3 regions of the Occultella kanbiaonis genome follow, and region 3 is predicted to be linked to each of the others. Evidence: predicted binding sites of a transcription regulator. Region 3 holds the regulator's gene; each other region holds the start of a gene.
What was found. The regulator HrcA, encoded in region 3, represses chaperone genes, less so after heat shock. The targets are predictions, from matches to a motif close to TTNGCACTCGNNNNNNNCGAGTGCNAA.
Positions count from the first base shown of each region.

Region 1: groL (chaperonin GroEL) is a predicted target of HrcA. The motif match lies at 2,740-2,766, and genes of this name have one in related genera.
Region 2: groES (co-chaperone GroES) is a predicted target of HrcA. The motif match lies at 2,603-2,629, and genes of this name have one in related genera.

Region 1 is NZ_CP046175.1:4,579,284-4,584,253, forward strand. Features, by position in the region: gene GKS42_RS21070 (DUF4031 domain-containing protein) at 1-150, shown strand, start outside; gene GKS42_RS21075 (hypothetical protein) at 165-833, opposite strand; gene groL (chaperonin GroEL) at 983-2,620, opposite strand; gene GKS42_RS21085 (phytoene desaturase family protein) at 2,940-4,424, opposite strand; gene GKS42_RS21090 (glycoside hydrolase family 15 protein) at 4,491-4,970, shown strand, end outside.
Region 2 is NZ_CP046175.1:1,291,405-1,296,374, forward strand. Features, by position in the region: gene GKS42_RS05715 (class I SAM-dependent methyltransferase) at 1-1,091, opposite strand, end outside; gene GKS42_RS05720 (PrsW family intramembrane metalloprotease) at 1,177-2,547, shown strand; gene groES (co-chaperone GroES) at 2,785-3,081, shown strand; gene GKS42_RS05730 (WhiB family transcriptional regulator) at 3,169-3,462, opposite strand; gene GKS42_RS05735 (MerR family transcriptional regulator) at 3,655-4,614, shown strand; gene guaB (IMP dehydrogenase) at 4,665-4,970, shown strand, end outside.
Region 3 is NZ_CP046175.1:3,411,696-3,416,665, forward strand. Features, by position in the region: gene GKS42_RS15725 (16S rRNA (uracil(1498)-N(3))-methyltransferase) at 101-871, opposite strand; gene dnaJ (molecular chaperone DnaJ) at 885-2,009, opposite strand; gene hrcA (heat-inducible transcriptional repressor HrcA) at 2,070-3,098, opposite strand; gene GKS42_RS15740 (DUF3097 domain-containing protein) at 3,244-4,107, shown strand; gene GKS42_RS15745 (hypothetical protein) at 4,340-4,970, opposite strand, start outside.

The sequences.
Region 1 (4,970 bases), 1.2 Mb from region 3:
GCCCACGTCAGTGACACCGACTTCGCCAACGGACGGGCCGCCGTCGTCCATCGCCTGCTTGCACTGGACCCGTTGTTCCACACCGAACGCGGCCGGAGGCTGTGGGCGGAGCAGGCGCGCGTGAACCTGCTGGGCGAACTCCCCGGCTGAGGCCGCCGTACTCGTCAGATCAGGCGGGCGGCAAGGATCGAGCCGAGGTTCGTCACGCCATGGAACACCTGCGGTGGTGCGAACGTACCCAACGGCTGCGCCAGCGGTCCGAGCAGGTCGCCGCGCTGACCGAGCGGGAGTCGGTGGACCTCACCGCGCCGGTACCGGCCGAGGTTCGGGTACTGCGCCTCGGTGCCCGGGCGCAGGGAGAGTTCCAGCGCCACCACGACCCCGTCCGAGAACGGGCCACCGCGCGACCGGGAGTGTCCGTACTTGACCTCGACCGCGGCCAGGTCGGCCCAGCGAACGGCCCAGGGGTGACCCTTCGGGTCCTGGTAGTCCAGACCCATCGGCCCGATCTCGAGTGCGCGTGCCCGCAGCACCCTGGGCATCGTCAGCAGCAACAACAACCCGGCGAGCAGGAAGATCGCCCCGACGACGATCGGCACGGCACCCTGGTCCGAGGCGAGCCCGCCGAACACGGCGACGAGCCCGACCCCGAGCGTCAGCACCGTTCCGGCGACCTGGATCAGGATGCCCTTGGCGGTCGGCCTCAGGTCCACCCGGACCGGCGCCCCCGTGCCGGTCCGGTGTGGCGCCTGCGACTGCCGTCCGGAGGATGCCCCCTGCACACTCCCCGACCAGCCGGGTTGATACCCCGGCTCCTGACTGCCTGCACCCATGGGACCCGAACCTAGTGCGCAGCCCGGCGTGGCAGCCATGGGCAGTCCTTCCCGCCCGAAACGAGGCGAAGACCCCCGGTCCAATCGGACCGGGGGCCTTCGGGTGATGCGTTCGACCGGCGTGGGGCCGGGCTGCGATCCCTAGGGGATCAGAAGCCCATGCCGCCCATGCCGCCCATGTCGTCGCCACCGCCGCCGGCGGGCGCAGAGGCCTTCTCCGGCTTGTCGGCCACGATGGCCTCGGTGGTGAGGAACAGGCCGGCGATCGAGGCGGCGTTCTGCAGAGCGGAACGGGTCACCTTGACCGGGTCGTTGATGCCGGCAGCGAGGAGGTCCTCGTACTCGCCGGTCGCGGCGTTGAGGCCGTGACCGTCGGGCAGGTTGCGGACCTTCTCCGCGACAACTCCGCCTTCGAGGCCGGCGTTGATCGCGATCTGCTTGAGCGGCGCGTCCACGGCCACGCGAACGATGTTCGCGCCGGTGGCCTCGTCACCGTCGAGCTCGAGGGTGGCGAACGCGGTGTTCGCGGCCTGGATGAGGGCCACGCCACCACCGGCGACGATGCCCTCCTCGACGGCAGCCTTCGCGTTGCGGACGGCGTCCTCGATGCGGTGCTTGCGCTCCTTGAGCTCCACCTCGGTGGCGGCCCCGGCCTTGATCACCGCGACACCACCGGCGAGCTTCGCGAGGCGCTCCTGGAGCTTCTCGCGGTCGTAGTCGGAGTCGGAGTTCTCGATCTCGGCGCGGATCTGCGACACGCGACCGGCGATGCTGTCGGCCTCGCCGGCACCCTCGACGATCGTGGTCTCGTCCTTGGTGATGACCACCTTGCGGGCGGTACCGAGGACCTCGAGGCCAACGTTGTCCAGCTTCAGACCCACGGTCTCGCTGACGACCTGGCCGCCGGTGAGGATCGCGATGTCGGTCAGCATGGCCTTGCGGCGGTCGCCGAAGCCCGGGGCCTTGACGGCGACGGACTTGAAGATGCCACGGAGCTTGTTCAGCACCAGGGTCGCCAGGGCCTCGCCCTCGACGTCCTCGGAGATGATCAGCAGCGGCTTGCCGGCCTGGATGACCTTCTCCAGCAGCGGCAGCAGCTCCTTGACGTTCGAGATCTTCGACTCGACGAGCAGCACGTAGGCGTCCTCCAGGACGGCCTCCTGACGCTCCTGGTCGGTGACGAAGTACGCGGACAGGTAGCCCTTGTCGAAGCGCATACCCTCCGTGAGCTCGAGCTCCAGGCCGAGGGCGTTGGACTCCTCGACCGTGATGACGCCCTCCTTGCCGACCTTGTCCAGAGCCTCGGCGATGAGCTCGCCGATCTGGGGGTCGCCGGCGGAGATGGCGGCGGTGGCGGCGATCTGCTCCTTGGTCTCGATCTCCTTGGAGGAGTCGAGCAGGGCAGCGGTCACGGCCTCGACGGCCTTCTCGATGCCGCGCTTGAGGGCGATCGGGTTGGCGCCGGCCGCGACGTTGCGCAGGCCCTCGCGCACGAGCGCCTGGGCGAGCACGGTGGCGGTGGTGGTGCCGTCACCCGCGACGTCGTCGGTCTTCTTGGCGACCTCCTTGACGAGCTCGGCGCCAATCTTCTCGAAGGGCTCCTCGAGCTCGATCTCCTTGGCGATGGACACGCCATCGTTGGTGATCGTGGGGGCGCCCCACTTCTTCTCCAGGACGACGTTGCGTCCCTTCGGGCCGAGCGTGACCTTCACGGTGTCGGCGAGGGTGTTGAGCCCACGCTCCATCCCGCGGCGGGCCTCCTCGTTGAAGGCGATGATCTTTGCCATTCGGGTCTGATCCTCCGGTACTGGCGTTCGTAAGGCCGGTGCGATGCCCGCGACGGACGACGCCACCCGATGCGTTCATGTCCCGCACCGGCGCAGCGCCTCATCTCACTGACCAGGTGTTGTCACTCTCAAGGCGAGAGTGCTAACGCCATTATTGGCACTCTCACCCGGAGAGTGCAAGAAGGGCCCGACGGCGGAGGCACGGTTTCGCAGTCAGGTGAACCCGGGCGCCTGGTCGCCCCGGGCGCGCCCCGGCCCGGATGGCGGTGACGCCGGTCACGGCGACCGTCGAACGGCACCGGTCGACCGCTCAGGAGGCTCAGACCGTCGAACTCGGCGCCAACGACGGCGCCCGCACCTCGAACCGCTGGGCCAGGGCCCGCCGCGCCGCGTGGTGCCCGCCCATGCCGTGCACCCCCGGCCCCGGCGGCACCGACGCCGAGCACAGGTACACCCCGGGGATCCCCGCGGCGAACGGGTCCGTACTGAGGCGGGGGCGCGCGGCCATGCCCCAGGTGGAGACCGCGCCGGCCGCGATGTCCCCGCCGATGTAGTTCTGGTTGTGCTCGGCCATCTCGGCGGCGGGCACGCACCGGGAGGTGACGACGACATCGCGGAAGCCCGGCGCGAAACGCTCGATCTGCGCGGTGACGGCCTCCGTGACGTCCACGGTGCTGCCCGCCGGCACGTGGGCGTAGGCCCAGCCGGGTCGTCGCCCGGCGACGACCCGGCCGGGATCGGCCACGCTCGGGTCCGAGAACAGCACCATCGGCGTCGCCGCATGCACGCCCTCGGCCACGAGGGACTCGGCGTACGCCATCTCCTCGCGGGTGCCGCCCACGTGCACCGTGCTCGCCTCCCCCACCCGAGGGTCCGCCCACGGCACCGGGCCGGAGAGCACGTAGTCCACCTTCGCCGCGGCGTCGCCGTAACGGAACCGGGCCAGCGCCGCGCGGACCCGCTCCGGCATCCGCTCACCCCAGATCTCCAGCAGCGTCGCCGGAGTGGTGTCGAAGAGGTAGGCGCGTGCCCGCGGCAGCTCCCGCCAGGTGCGGACCCGGTGGCCGGTCCGGATCACCCCACCGTGCGCCTCGAGGTCAGTCCTGAGCGCGCCGATGATGGCCCCGGACCCACCGACGGGGATCGGCCAGCCGGCCGCATGCGCGTGGGTGGCGAGCATGATCGCGGTGCCGGCGCCGGCGAGCGAGGGCTGCGTGCTGATCGAGTGGGCGGCCACCCCGGTGAACAGCGCGGGGGCGACGTCGCCCCGGAACCGAGCCGACCAGGCTCGCGTGCCCTGCTCGAACAGGCGGGCGGCCGCGCCGACGGCCGCCCGCAGCCCTGTGGGCGTGAGCAGACCGGCCGGCAGGCTCCGGCGGTCGCCGAGCGCGAGCTCGGTGAGCATGGCCGAGTTCTCGACGAGGGGACCGAACAGGTCGAACCAGGCTGCGCCGTCGGGCCCCAGTTCCGCCGCCGTACGCCCGAGCGAACGGTACGCGATACCCGCCGGCCCTTCGGGCATCGGTTGGGCGTAGGCGACCTCGGGGACCCGCAGGTCCACCCCGCGGGCCGCGAGGTCGAACTCGGCGAAGAACGGGCTGGCCAGCGCGAGCGGATGCACGGCGGAACAGATGTCGTGGACCACCCCGGGGGCGAGCCCGAGATCGAGGGTGCGGGCGCCGCCGCCGACGGTCTTCTCCGCCTCGAACACGGTGACCTCGAGACCGGCCCGCGCCAGGGTGACGGCGGCGGCGAGCCCGTTCGGTCCGGAGCCGATCACCACGGCGTCCGTCTGTGCCCTCATGCTGCCATTGTTGCCTACCCGTGAGGGGGCCCGCGTCCGGGCCCGCCTGACCTAGGATCGACCGCAATGAGTTCCCGCCGTCGCAGATTCTGGACGCTCGCCGCCGTGGTCGCCGTGGTGGCTCTCGTCGGTGCGGCCGCAGCCGTGCGCGATCGCGGCCGCGTGGACGAGGTGGGCCTGTACACGCTCGGGATCGGCGTCCAGGCCGACGGATCGGTGACGACGATCCCCACGGACTCCGATGCCCGGTACCTGCCCGGCACGCGGGTCATCGACCCTGGCCCGGACGCGAGCGATGCCGACCGCGAAGCCGCCGAGGCGCTGGCCGAGGCGACCAGGACGTGGCTCGACGCGGGGACCGTGCCGGGCGTCGGTGGCCCGCACGAGGAACTCGTCACGGACGCCCTTCTCGACCTGCACACGCTGACGCTCGAGGGTGGCGCCGCCGTCGCCGGCTTCTCGAGCAAATGGCGTTACGTCTGGCCACGCGACGCGTCGTTCGTGGCGGCCGCGCTCACCGTGACCGGCCACCACGAGGACGCCGTC
Region 2 (4,970 bases), 2.1 Mb from region 3:
GGGACGACGGCGGTGCCTCGCTTCTTGATGGTCAGTCGCCCCACGTCGCGGGTACGCAGGTAGGTCCGCAATCGTTTGAGCCCGAAGTCGAAGCTGTCCAGGACGCGGTAGCCCGTCGCGAACGGGGTCGACCGCAGGCTCGGCGTCGTGACGTAGGCGATCGACTCGTCCACCAGCGTCCCGTCGAGATCGGCGGCGACCCGGGCGACCAGGCCGGCGCGGATCACGGCGCCATCCGGTTCGTACAGATACGCACCGAGCGCACCGGCCGGGGCCTGCTCCGGGCGGGCGTCCGCGTCACCGGGCCAGGACAGCAGGTGCTGCTCCTTGCCATTGACCAGGAGGGCACTGCGCCCCGACCCTTCCGGGGCGAGCCTGCCGAACCAGAGGCCGGCCTCCACCACGGAACCGTCCACGGAGACCCACTGCGCCTGGGTCTGGGAGGGGAGGGCGTGATAGGGGATCCCGGGCCCCACCTTGAGGCCGAGGTCGGCAACCTGTTCGCGCAGCGCCAGCAACGAGTCGAGATCCGGGGAGTACGCGCTCGGGTCGAACACCCGGTTCCCGCGCCGGGTGCGCCGGGCCGGGTCGGCGAAGAGTGCGTCGACCCCCTCGGCCGCCAGGTCCAGCGACATGGCGTCGGCGTGGCGCACGGTCGCCTCCGGGAAGGCGCGCAGGTTCACGGTGGCGAGGGCCGCCGTCGCCTCATCCTGCTCCACGGCAAGGACCTGCACGCCGAGCCCGGCCAGGGCCATGGCGTCGCCGCCCAGCCCGCAGCCGAGGTCGGCCACCCGCAACGCGCCGGCGCGGGCATACCGGGCGGCGTGCAGCGCGGCCACGGGGAGCCGGGTCGCCTGCTCGAGACCGTCGGGGGTGAACAGCATGTCCCGCGCGAACTCGCCGAACTTCGACTCGGCGCGCGCCCGCAGCCGGCTCTGCGTCAGGGCCGCGGCAACCAGGTCGGGGTCGAGGCCGCGGGACCGCAGGCCCTCGGACAGTCGCAGTGCCTGCTCCTCGTCGTAGCGAGGCAGTTGGGAGAGCAGAGCCCACCCGTCGGGCGAGAGCAACAGGCTCAGTTGGCGGGGGTCCACGGCTCGATCCTGCCACCGATGGCCGGGCAGTTCTCCCCGCGCGTTCGGGCGCGGGCGCAACAGGGAGCCACTACGGTGAGGGCGCGTGAGCAATCAACAGTTCCCGCCGCGCGGGCAGGGGTATCCGCAGCAGCACCCGCAGGGCCAGCAGCCGTTCGGTGCCGCTCAGGGGCACCAGCAGCCGCCTCCGGGCCAGCAGCAGTTCCAAGGGCACCAGCAGCACTTCCAGGGGCAGCAGGCCTACGGGCAGCAGGGTTATGGCTACGGCGCCGCACCCGCGCAGCCGGCCGTGGCCGCACCCGCGGCCCAGTACGCCCCGATGCCGCAGAGCCAGTTCATGCCGGTGCACCCGCCCGCTCCGGTGCGCCGGCGGCGGATCGCGGCGGAGGTGGTCCTGCTCTCGCTCGGTACCCTGGCCCTCCTGGTCGTCGTCGCCCTGTTCGCGCTCTCGTTCGGCGGCGGGTCGACCTTCCAGGCGTTCGTGCTCGCGCTGATCCCGCTGCTGATCGTCGGCAGCGCGGTCCTGCTCGTGGACCGCTGGGAACCCGAGCCGCGGCTGCTGCTCATCGTCGCGTTCGTGTGGGGCGGTGGGGTCGCCGTCTTCATGTCGAGCCTCCTGAACTCCGTCGTCGGCCCGGCGCTCGCGGACGCGCTCGGCACCGGACTCGAGCCCGACGCGGCGAGCGCGATCCTCGGCGCACCGGTCGTGGAGGAGTTCTGGAAGGGCCTCGGCCTGCTGCTGATTTTCCTGCTCCGTCGGCGCCAGTTCAACGGGCCGGTGGACGGGATCGTGTACGCGTCCGTGATCGCGGCCGCGTTCGCGTTCGTGGAGAACATCCAGTACTTCGCTGTCTACGAGGAGACGGTCACCGGGACGTTCATCATCCGGGGACTGGTCTCGCCGTTCGGGCACCTCATCTACACCTCCTGCATGGGGCTCGCCCTCGGGCTCGCCTCCCGAAGCAGGAACCGGGCGGCCTGGTTGTGGATGATGCCGCTCGGGTACCTGGCCGCCGCGCTCCTGCACGGTCTCTGGAACGGCCTGGCGACCTTCCTCGGCGGCGGCATCGGCGCCCTGGTCATCCTGGTGGTGTTCGTGAACTGGCTGCCGTTGGCGGTCTGGGCGTTCATCGTGTTCTGGCTGCGCCGCAAGGAGATCGAGGTCCTGCGCTCACGGCTCTCGGACTACGTCCCGTCCGGGTGGATCGCGCCGCACGAGGTGGACATGCTCTCCTCGCTCCGGGCCCGCAAGCAGGCACGGGACTGGGCGTCCCGCGGTGGCCCGGCCGGCGCCAAGGCCATGAAGGAGTTCCAACGCGCGGCGGTCGCACTCGCGTACGCGCGCCAGGACCTGTACACCGGCCACACCGGGATCCGCGCCCGCCAGGACGAGCTCGTGCTCCTCGAGGACGTCGGGCGCTCGCGCGCCCAGTTCAGGGCCGCGGTCGGCGCGTGAGCGGGCCCGAACGTGTCCGGACGGCTCGAGATCGTTCGGCGATTGCGCTCACGGCTTAGCACTCACCTTGACCGAGTGCTAATCGACGCCTAGATTTTGACACGAAGGCTGCATCGCAAGGTGCAGCGTTCCCCATGCAGGCTCAGGTGGCGTCCGACCCCCGCGACGGCGGACTCGGCCAGGGGCTGCGGGAAACTCTGTCCTGTTCAACACACTCACGCGAAGGGGAGGTCCGCAGTGTCGGTCTCCATCAAGCCGCTCGAGGACCGGATCGTCGTCAAGACGCTCGAGGCCGAGCAGACCACCGCGTCCGGTCTTGTCATCCCGGACACCGCCAAGGAGAAGCCCCAGGAGGGCGAGGTCCTGGCCATCGGCCCGGGCCGCGTCGACGACAACGGCAACCGCGTCCCGCTGGACGTCGCCGTTGGCGACACGGTGATCTACAGCAAGTACGGCGGTACCGAGGTCAAGTACGCGGGCGAGGAGTTCCTCATCCTGTCCGCGCGCGACATCCTCGCAGTCGTCGAGAAGTGACTCGCGCCTGACGCACACGAAGGCTCGGCCCCGATCGGGGCCGAGCCTTCGTCGTTCGTCGGGGCGCTCTGGTGAGGCGCCGGCGCGTCAACTCGCGGCGGGCACGTGCTCGCTGGCCAGGATGGCGGCGCGGTCGTCCTCGGAGAGGCCGCCCCAGACGCCGTACGGTTCGCGCACCCGCAGGGCGTGCTCGCGGCACCGTTGAATCACAGGGCAGGCGGCGCAGACGGCCTTGGCGCCCGCATCCCTGCGGCGCCTCGACGACCCTCGCTCGCCCTCGGGATGGAAGAACTGCTCGGTTCCGATGTCCCGGCAGGCCCCCTCGTATTGCCATTCCCAGAGGTCCATCACTGGCCCGGGAAGCCGCGATAACTCAGCCACGGTGTGTCCTTCCGTTGAAGCGTTTGATCGTTCATGTCCAATGCGAACCAACGTACAACCGCTTCAGAGGTTATTCAAGCCCTCTCCAGAACTGACTCATCCTGCGTGGCAAAAGTTGTTCGATCCCATCCGTCCGCTTACCCTCGAGGAAGCGGTCGATCCCCGGCCGAACCAGAGGAAGGAGCGCCGGTGGTGGCGGCCCGTTCACGAACCGATGCTCCGAGTGCCGACGACGGGATCCGCCTGACGGTCGCCGCGGTCGCAGCGCGCCTGGGCGTCGCCGCACCGACGCTGCGGACCTGGGACCGGCGCTACGGCCTCGGCCCGTCCGGGCACACCGCGGGCAGTCACCGGCGGTACAACGCCAGCGACATCAGCAGGCTGGAGACGATGCGGCGGCTGACCCTGGAAGGAATGGCTCCCGCGGACGCCGCGCGGCTCGCCACCCGCGGTGGACTGTCCGCGGTCGAGTCGGCCTTCGGGGTGCGGGACGGGAGCGGCCCGCAGGGGCGCCGGGCCGCGCCGGAGGCGGATCGGCTTCCCGGCTCGGACCTCGACGACGGACCGACCCTCGAGATCGTCGACCCGCTCTCACTTGCTGCCGCCGCCGTCGAGTCCGACGAGGGCCGGGTGCGGCGCCTGGTTCGCAGAGCAGTTTTCGGTACCTCCATCCTCGGGGCATGGCGCACCCTCGTTCTGCCGGCCCTCGAACTCCTGGCCGGACGCGACCACGCCGACCGGCCCGGACACGATCCCGAGTTCGTGCTGCGCGCGGCAATGCTGGCCGCGGTCCGCGAGTTCGGAAGCACGACGAGCGGCTCGAGCGGCGACGTGCTGATCCTCGCCGAGACCGCCATGCACGTGGAGGCGCACGTCCTGGCCGGCGAGCTCAGCCACCGCGGGTTGCCCACCCGGGTCGTCCGTCCGCGCTCCCGGTCGGTCGCCGACGCGGTCGCGGTGGTGCCAGCGCGGCATGCGCATGGTCGTGCTCCTCGGCGAACCCGACGGCGCGGGCGAGGTCGCCGCCGACGTGACCGCCTCGGGGGAGTACGTCTTCGTGATCGCCCACAGCCGCACCACGGCCGATCTCCCGGACGTGCACCGGGCCCGCACCCTGGCCGGTGCGGTCCACGAGATCGAGAGGCCTCCTGAGCGAGGCACCTCACACCGGGAAGCAGGCCGAGGACGGTTAGACTCGTGGAGTGACTGAGCCTCTCGCCGTATCCACCGCCTCAGACCCGTTCGGCTTCGTCGGCCTCACCTACGACGACGTGCTCCTCCTGCCGGGAGAGACGGATGTCATCCCGAGCGATGCGGTCACCAGGACCCGCCTGACCCGTGGGATCGAGCTGGCCATCCCGCTCGTCTCTGCGGCCATGGACACCGTCACCGAAGCGCGGATGGCGATCGCCATGGCGCGTCAGGGCGGCATCGGGATCCTGCACCGCAACCTGCCGATCGATGCCCAGGCGGCGCAGGTGGACCTGGTCAAGAGGTCCGAGTCGGGC
Region 3 (4,970 bases):
CAGCAGGCAGGGCTCAGCCAAAGGTGCGGTCGTGCGGCGAATCGGCCCCTATCGCCCGCAGAACCGCACTCTCGCAGCAGGCACGGTCGAGGCGGCGGGATCAGTCCGCGGCCGCGTCCCAGCGACCGAGCCGCTGCGCCAGGACCGCGACCGCGATGGGCCCGGCCGTGGAGGTGCGCAGCACGTGCGGGCCGAGCCGGACCGGCTGCGCACCGGCCCCCTCGAGGGCCGCGATCTCGGCGTCCGAGAGGCCGCCCTCCGGGCCCACCACGAGGAGCACCTCGAGCGCATCCGCACCGACGGCCGCGCCGGCCACAGGAACGGTGGCCCCCTCGTGCAGGACGAGCACCGCGCCGCCGTCGGCGACCGCCTGCTCGACCCGCCGCACAAGCGCCGCGCCGACGACGAGCTCCACCACCACGGGCACCCGCGCCCGCCGGGACTGCTTCGCGGCGGCGAGCACGATCTGCTGCCAGCGTGCGCGGCCCTTGGCCGCCTTGTCCCCACGCCACTGCGAGACGGATCGCTCCGACTGCCAGGGGATCACGCCGTCGAGCCCCACCTCGGTGCCCGCCTCGATGGCGAGCTCGTCCCGGGAGCCCTTGGCCAGCGCCTGCACCAGCACGATCGCCGGGACCGGCTCGTCCTCGCGGACCACGGCGCTCACGTCGAGCACGACCGCGGCGTCCGACCCGCCGCGGAGGTCGGTGACGGTGCCGCGGGCGCGCACGCCCAGGCCGTCGACCAGGTCGATCTCCTCCCCAGCGCGCAGCCGGCGGACCGTGGCGGCGTGGCGTGCCTCGGGGCCGACGAGCGTGTACCTGGCGCCCGGGGTGAGCGCGTCGAGTTCACCGGCCGGGGCCAGGAACACCGCCGCGGACACCTCAGCGGCCGCCGAACTTCTCGCGCAGTCGGTGCAGCATGCCCGGGTTCGCGGCGGCGAGCCGGGCCTCGGGGCGCTCCTCGCCCCGGGCCGTCGCGAGCTGGCGCAGCAACTGCTCCTGCGCCTCGTCGAGCTTCGTGGGGACCTCCACGTCCACGTGCACGTGCAGATCGCCGCGGCCGTTGCCGTTCAGGTGCCCGACGCCGAGGCCGCGCAGGGTGACGACCTCCTCCGGCTGGGTGCCGGGACGGATGTCCACCTCCTGCGGGCCGTCGAGCGTGTCCAGGTTGAGCATGGTGCCCAGCGCGGCCGCCGTCATGGGCAGCGCGGTGGAGCAGTGGATGTCATCGCCGCGGCGGGTGAAGACGGGATGTGGCTTCTCCCGGATCTCCACGTACAGGTCCCCGGGGGGACCACCGGCCGGGCCGACCTCGCTCTGCCCGCTCAGCTTGATCCGGGTGCCCTCGTCCACACCGGCCGGGATGTTCACGCGCACGGTGCGGCGGGTCCGGACGCGGCCCTCGCCGGAGCACTCGGTGCACGGGTCGGTGATGATCGTGCCGTAACCCCCGCAGACGGCGCAGGCGGCCGTGGTCATCACCTGGCCGAGGAAGGAACGCGCCACCCGCTGCACGGAGCCGCGGCCCTGGCAGGTGTCGCAGGTCTTCGGGTGGGTGCCCGGCTGGCAGCAGGTGCCCTGGCAGGTGGTGCAGACGACCGCGGTCTCCACCTCGAGGTCCCGGGCCACGCCGAACGCCGCCTCGGACAGGTCGATGCTCACCCGCAGCAGGGCGTCCTGGCCGCGGCGCGAGCGGGGCGCCGGACCGCGCTGACCGGTGCCGCCGGCCGCCGCCTGGAAGAACGTCTCGAAGATGTCGGAGAAGCCGCCGAACCCGGCCCCGCCGGCGCCGCCCATCCCGGGCATGCCGCCACCCATGTCATACGCGCGGCGCTTCTCCGGGTTGGAGAGCGTGTCGTGGGCAGCAGTGATGTTCTTGAACTTCTCCTCGCTCGCCACGCCGGCCACATCGGGGTGATGCTGGCGGGCGAGCTTGCGGTACGCGCGCTTGATCTCCTCCGTGCTCGCGTCGCGGGACACGCCGAGGATCTCGTAGTAGTCGCTCACAGGTCACTTTCGTCGCTTGGGGATCGGAGACGTGCAGGGCGGCACGGGGCCACCGGAAGATCAGCCGGACAGCAGCCGGGTGAGGTAACGGGCCACGGCTCGCACCGAGGCCATCGTGGTGGGGTAGTCCATCCGGGTGGGGCCGACGATCCCGATCTGCGCGATCGCGTCGGGACCCTCCCCACCGTAACCGCTGGTGATGACGGAGGTCTCGGCCAGGTTGGCGTGATGTGTCTCATGCCCGATCCGGACCGAGAGCGGGCGCTCGCCGTCCTCCTCGGCCATCTCGGACAGCAGCCGGAGCAGCACCACCTGCTCCTCGAGGGCCTCCAGGACGGGGCCGATGGTGCGGGTGAAGTCCAGGTCGGCCCGGGCCAGGTTCGCGGTCCCGGCCATCACGATGCGCTCCTCGGTCTCCTGGGAGACCTCCTCGACCACCGCGTTCGTGACGGCGTCCACGAGCGGACGGTCCTCGGGACCGAACACCTCGGCCAGGTCGCCGAGCACCCTCGGCAGCCTGGCCGCCTGGCGCCCTGCGCCCGCGGCGTTGAGGCGGGCGCGCAGCTCCGCGATGAACGTCGGGTCCAGGTCGGTGAGCGACTCGACCGTGCGCTGCTCGACGCGGCCGTTGTCCGTGATGATCACGACCATCAGGCGACGCTGCCCGGTCGGCACGAGCTCCACGTGCCGCAGCGTGGAGCGCCGCAGCGACGGGTACTGCACCACGGCCACCTGCTGGGTGAGCTGGGCGAGCAGGCGCACGGTGCGCTCGAGGGCGTCGTCGAGGTCCACCGCGCCCTCGAGGAGCTCGGTGATCGCGCGCCGTTCCGCGGCAGAGAGCGGCTTCATCACCGAGATCTGGTCGACGAACAGCCGGTAGCCCTTGTCCGTGGGGATCCGCCCCGCCGACGTGTGCGGCTGCGCGATGTACCCGCTGTCCTCCAGCGCGGCCATATCGTTGCGGATCGTTGCCGGGGACACGCCGAGGTTGTGGCGCTCCACGAGGTTGCGCGATCCGACCGGCTCCCGGCTGCGCACGAAGTCCTGCACGATCGCACGCAGCACATCCAGCTGCCGCTCCGAGCTCATCCGGGTCCTCCTCCCGATCACGCGATTGTCCGCGACCCTACGTCAGCGCGCCGTTGGGCCCCGACGTCAGCACTCGCGTGCCACGAGTGCCAATTCTACGCGTCGGTCCGACAACTCCCGGCGGCGCGTGCGTAACCTCACTCGGGTGAGTTCCGATCGGTATGGCAGATATGGCCAAGACGTCCTGACCAACGACCCGCACGCCGGCCGCACCCCCCGCACCGTCGACACCCCCGCCGAGCCCGGCCTCGTGGTCGAGGACGTCGAGACCGGCTGGGTCGGGGCCGTGACGCGGGTCGAGAAGAGCGGCGGCACCCACGTGGTGGTGCTCGAGGACAACCGGGGCCGCACCCGCACGTTCAGCCTCGGGGCCGGGTTCTGGGTGGACGGCAAGCCGATCCGTCTGGTCCCCTACCGCAAGCCGCAGGCGCCGCCGACGGCGCAGCGCACCGCGAGTGGGTCCCTCGCCGTTCCCGGTGCCCGGGCCCGCGTGGCCCGGGCGTCCCGGATCTGGGTGGAGGGCCGCCACGACGCCGAGCTGGTCGAGAAGGTGTGGGGCGAGGACCTGCGACTGGAGGGCGTGGTCGTCGAACTGCTCGACGGCGTCGATCACCTCGTCGAGATGCTCGCCGAGTTCGGGCCCGGGCCGGGACGACGCGTCGGCGTCCTCGTGGACCACCTGGTCCGCGGCAGCAAGGAGTCCCGGATCGCGGCGGAGGCGGTGCGCCCGCACGGCGCCGAGCACGTGCTCGTGGTGGGCCACCCGTACGTCGACGTGTGGCAGGCGGTGCGTCCGGCCCGCGTCGGGCTGGACGAGTGGCCGCACATTCCCCGGGGCACCGACATCAAGTACGGGACCCTCGCCGCGCTCGGCTGGCCGGCGCAGGACCAGGCGGACGTCGCCCGCGGCTGGAAGCGGATCCTCGGCACGGTGCGCGACTACCGCGACCTCGAGCCGAGCCTGCTCGGCCGGGTCGAGGAGCTCGTGGACTTCGTGACCGCCCCCTGAGCAACCGAGGGGGCCACCCGCCCGAGGTAGTCCCTCACGCCCGCGGGCAGTGCCTGGCGCCCGAGCAAGGACGAGGTACCGGACTTCCTCGGGCGCGGGGTGCTGGGTCACCGGCGGCGCGGCGACCCGCCGGGGTATGCGTGAGGGCCCGCGCACCACGTGGGTGATGCGCGGGCCCTCGGTGTCCTGGGAGCGTTCCGGCTCTGTCGTGGCGACGCTCGTCAGGGCAGGGTCACTTGGGGGCGACCGGCTGGCCGCTCTGCGTCTTGTAGGCGTAGGTGATCGCCACATACGTCATCGGGACCGTGATGAACCAGCCGAGCAAGCACGGGATCGCGCCGAGGATGTTGATGCCGATCATGGCCAGCGCCAGCAGCAGGTTGCTGCCGAGGTTCTGGGTGATCAGCTGCACCGAGCCCTTGATGCCCTCGATCCAGGCGATGCCGCGGTCGATGAGGATCACGTAGGTGAACGCCACCAGGAACGAGGCGATGGCGACCAGGATGCCCAGCGCCGGAAGCAGTGCCTGGATCACACCGGTGACGACCGCCCAGACCAAGGCGAAGATCGCGACGTTCGCGAAGTTGTTCACCGAGAAGAACTCACCGACGGCGGGCTTGCGGCCCGTGATCTCCTTCAACGCGCCCTGGAACAGCATCGCGCCGATGAACGCACCGAGGAGCGCGGTCAAGAGCCCGGAGATCAGTCCGAGCACGGTGAACTCACCGGTCATCGTCGAGTAGTCGAACCCGCCCTCGGTGACCACCCGGGTGGTCGGGTTGAGCAGACTCAGCAGGATCGAGCCGACGACCAGGATCAGCATGAGCAGCACCCAGCCACCGAGGTTGCCAGTCACCGTCTTC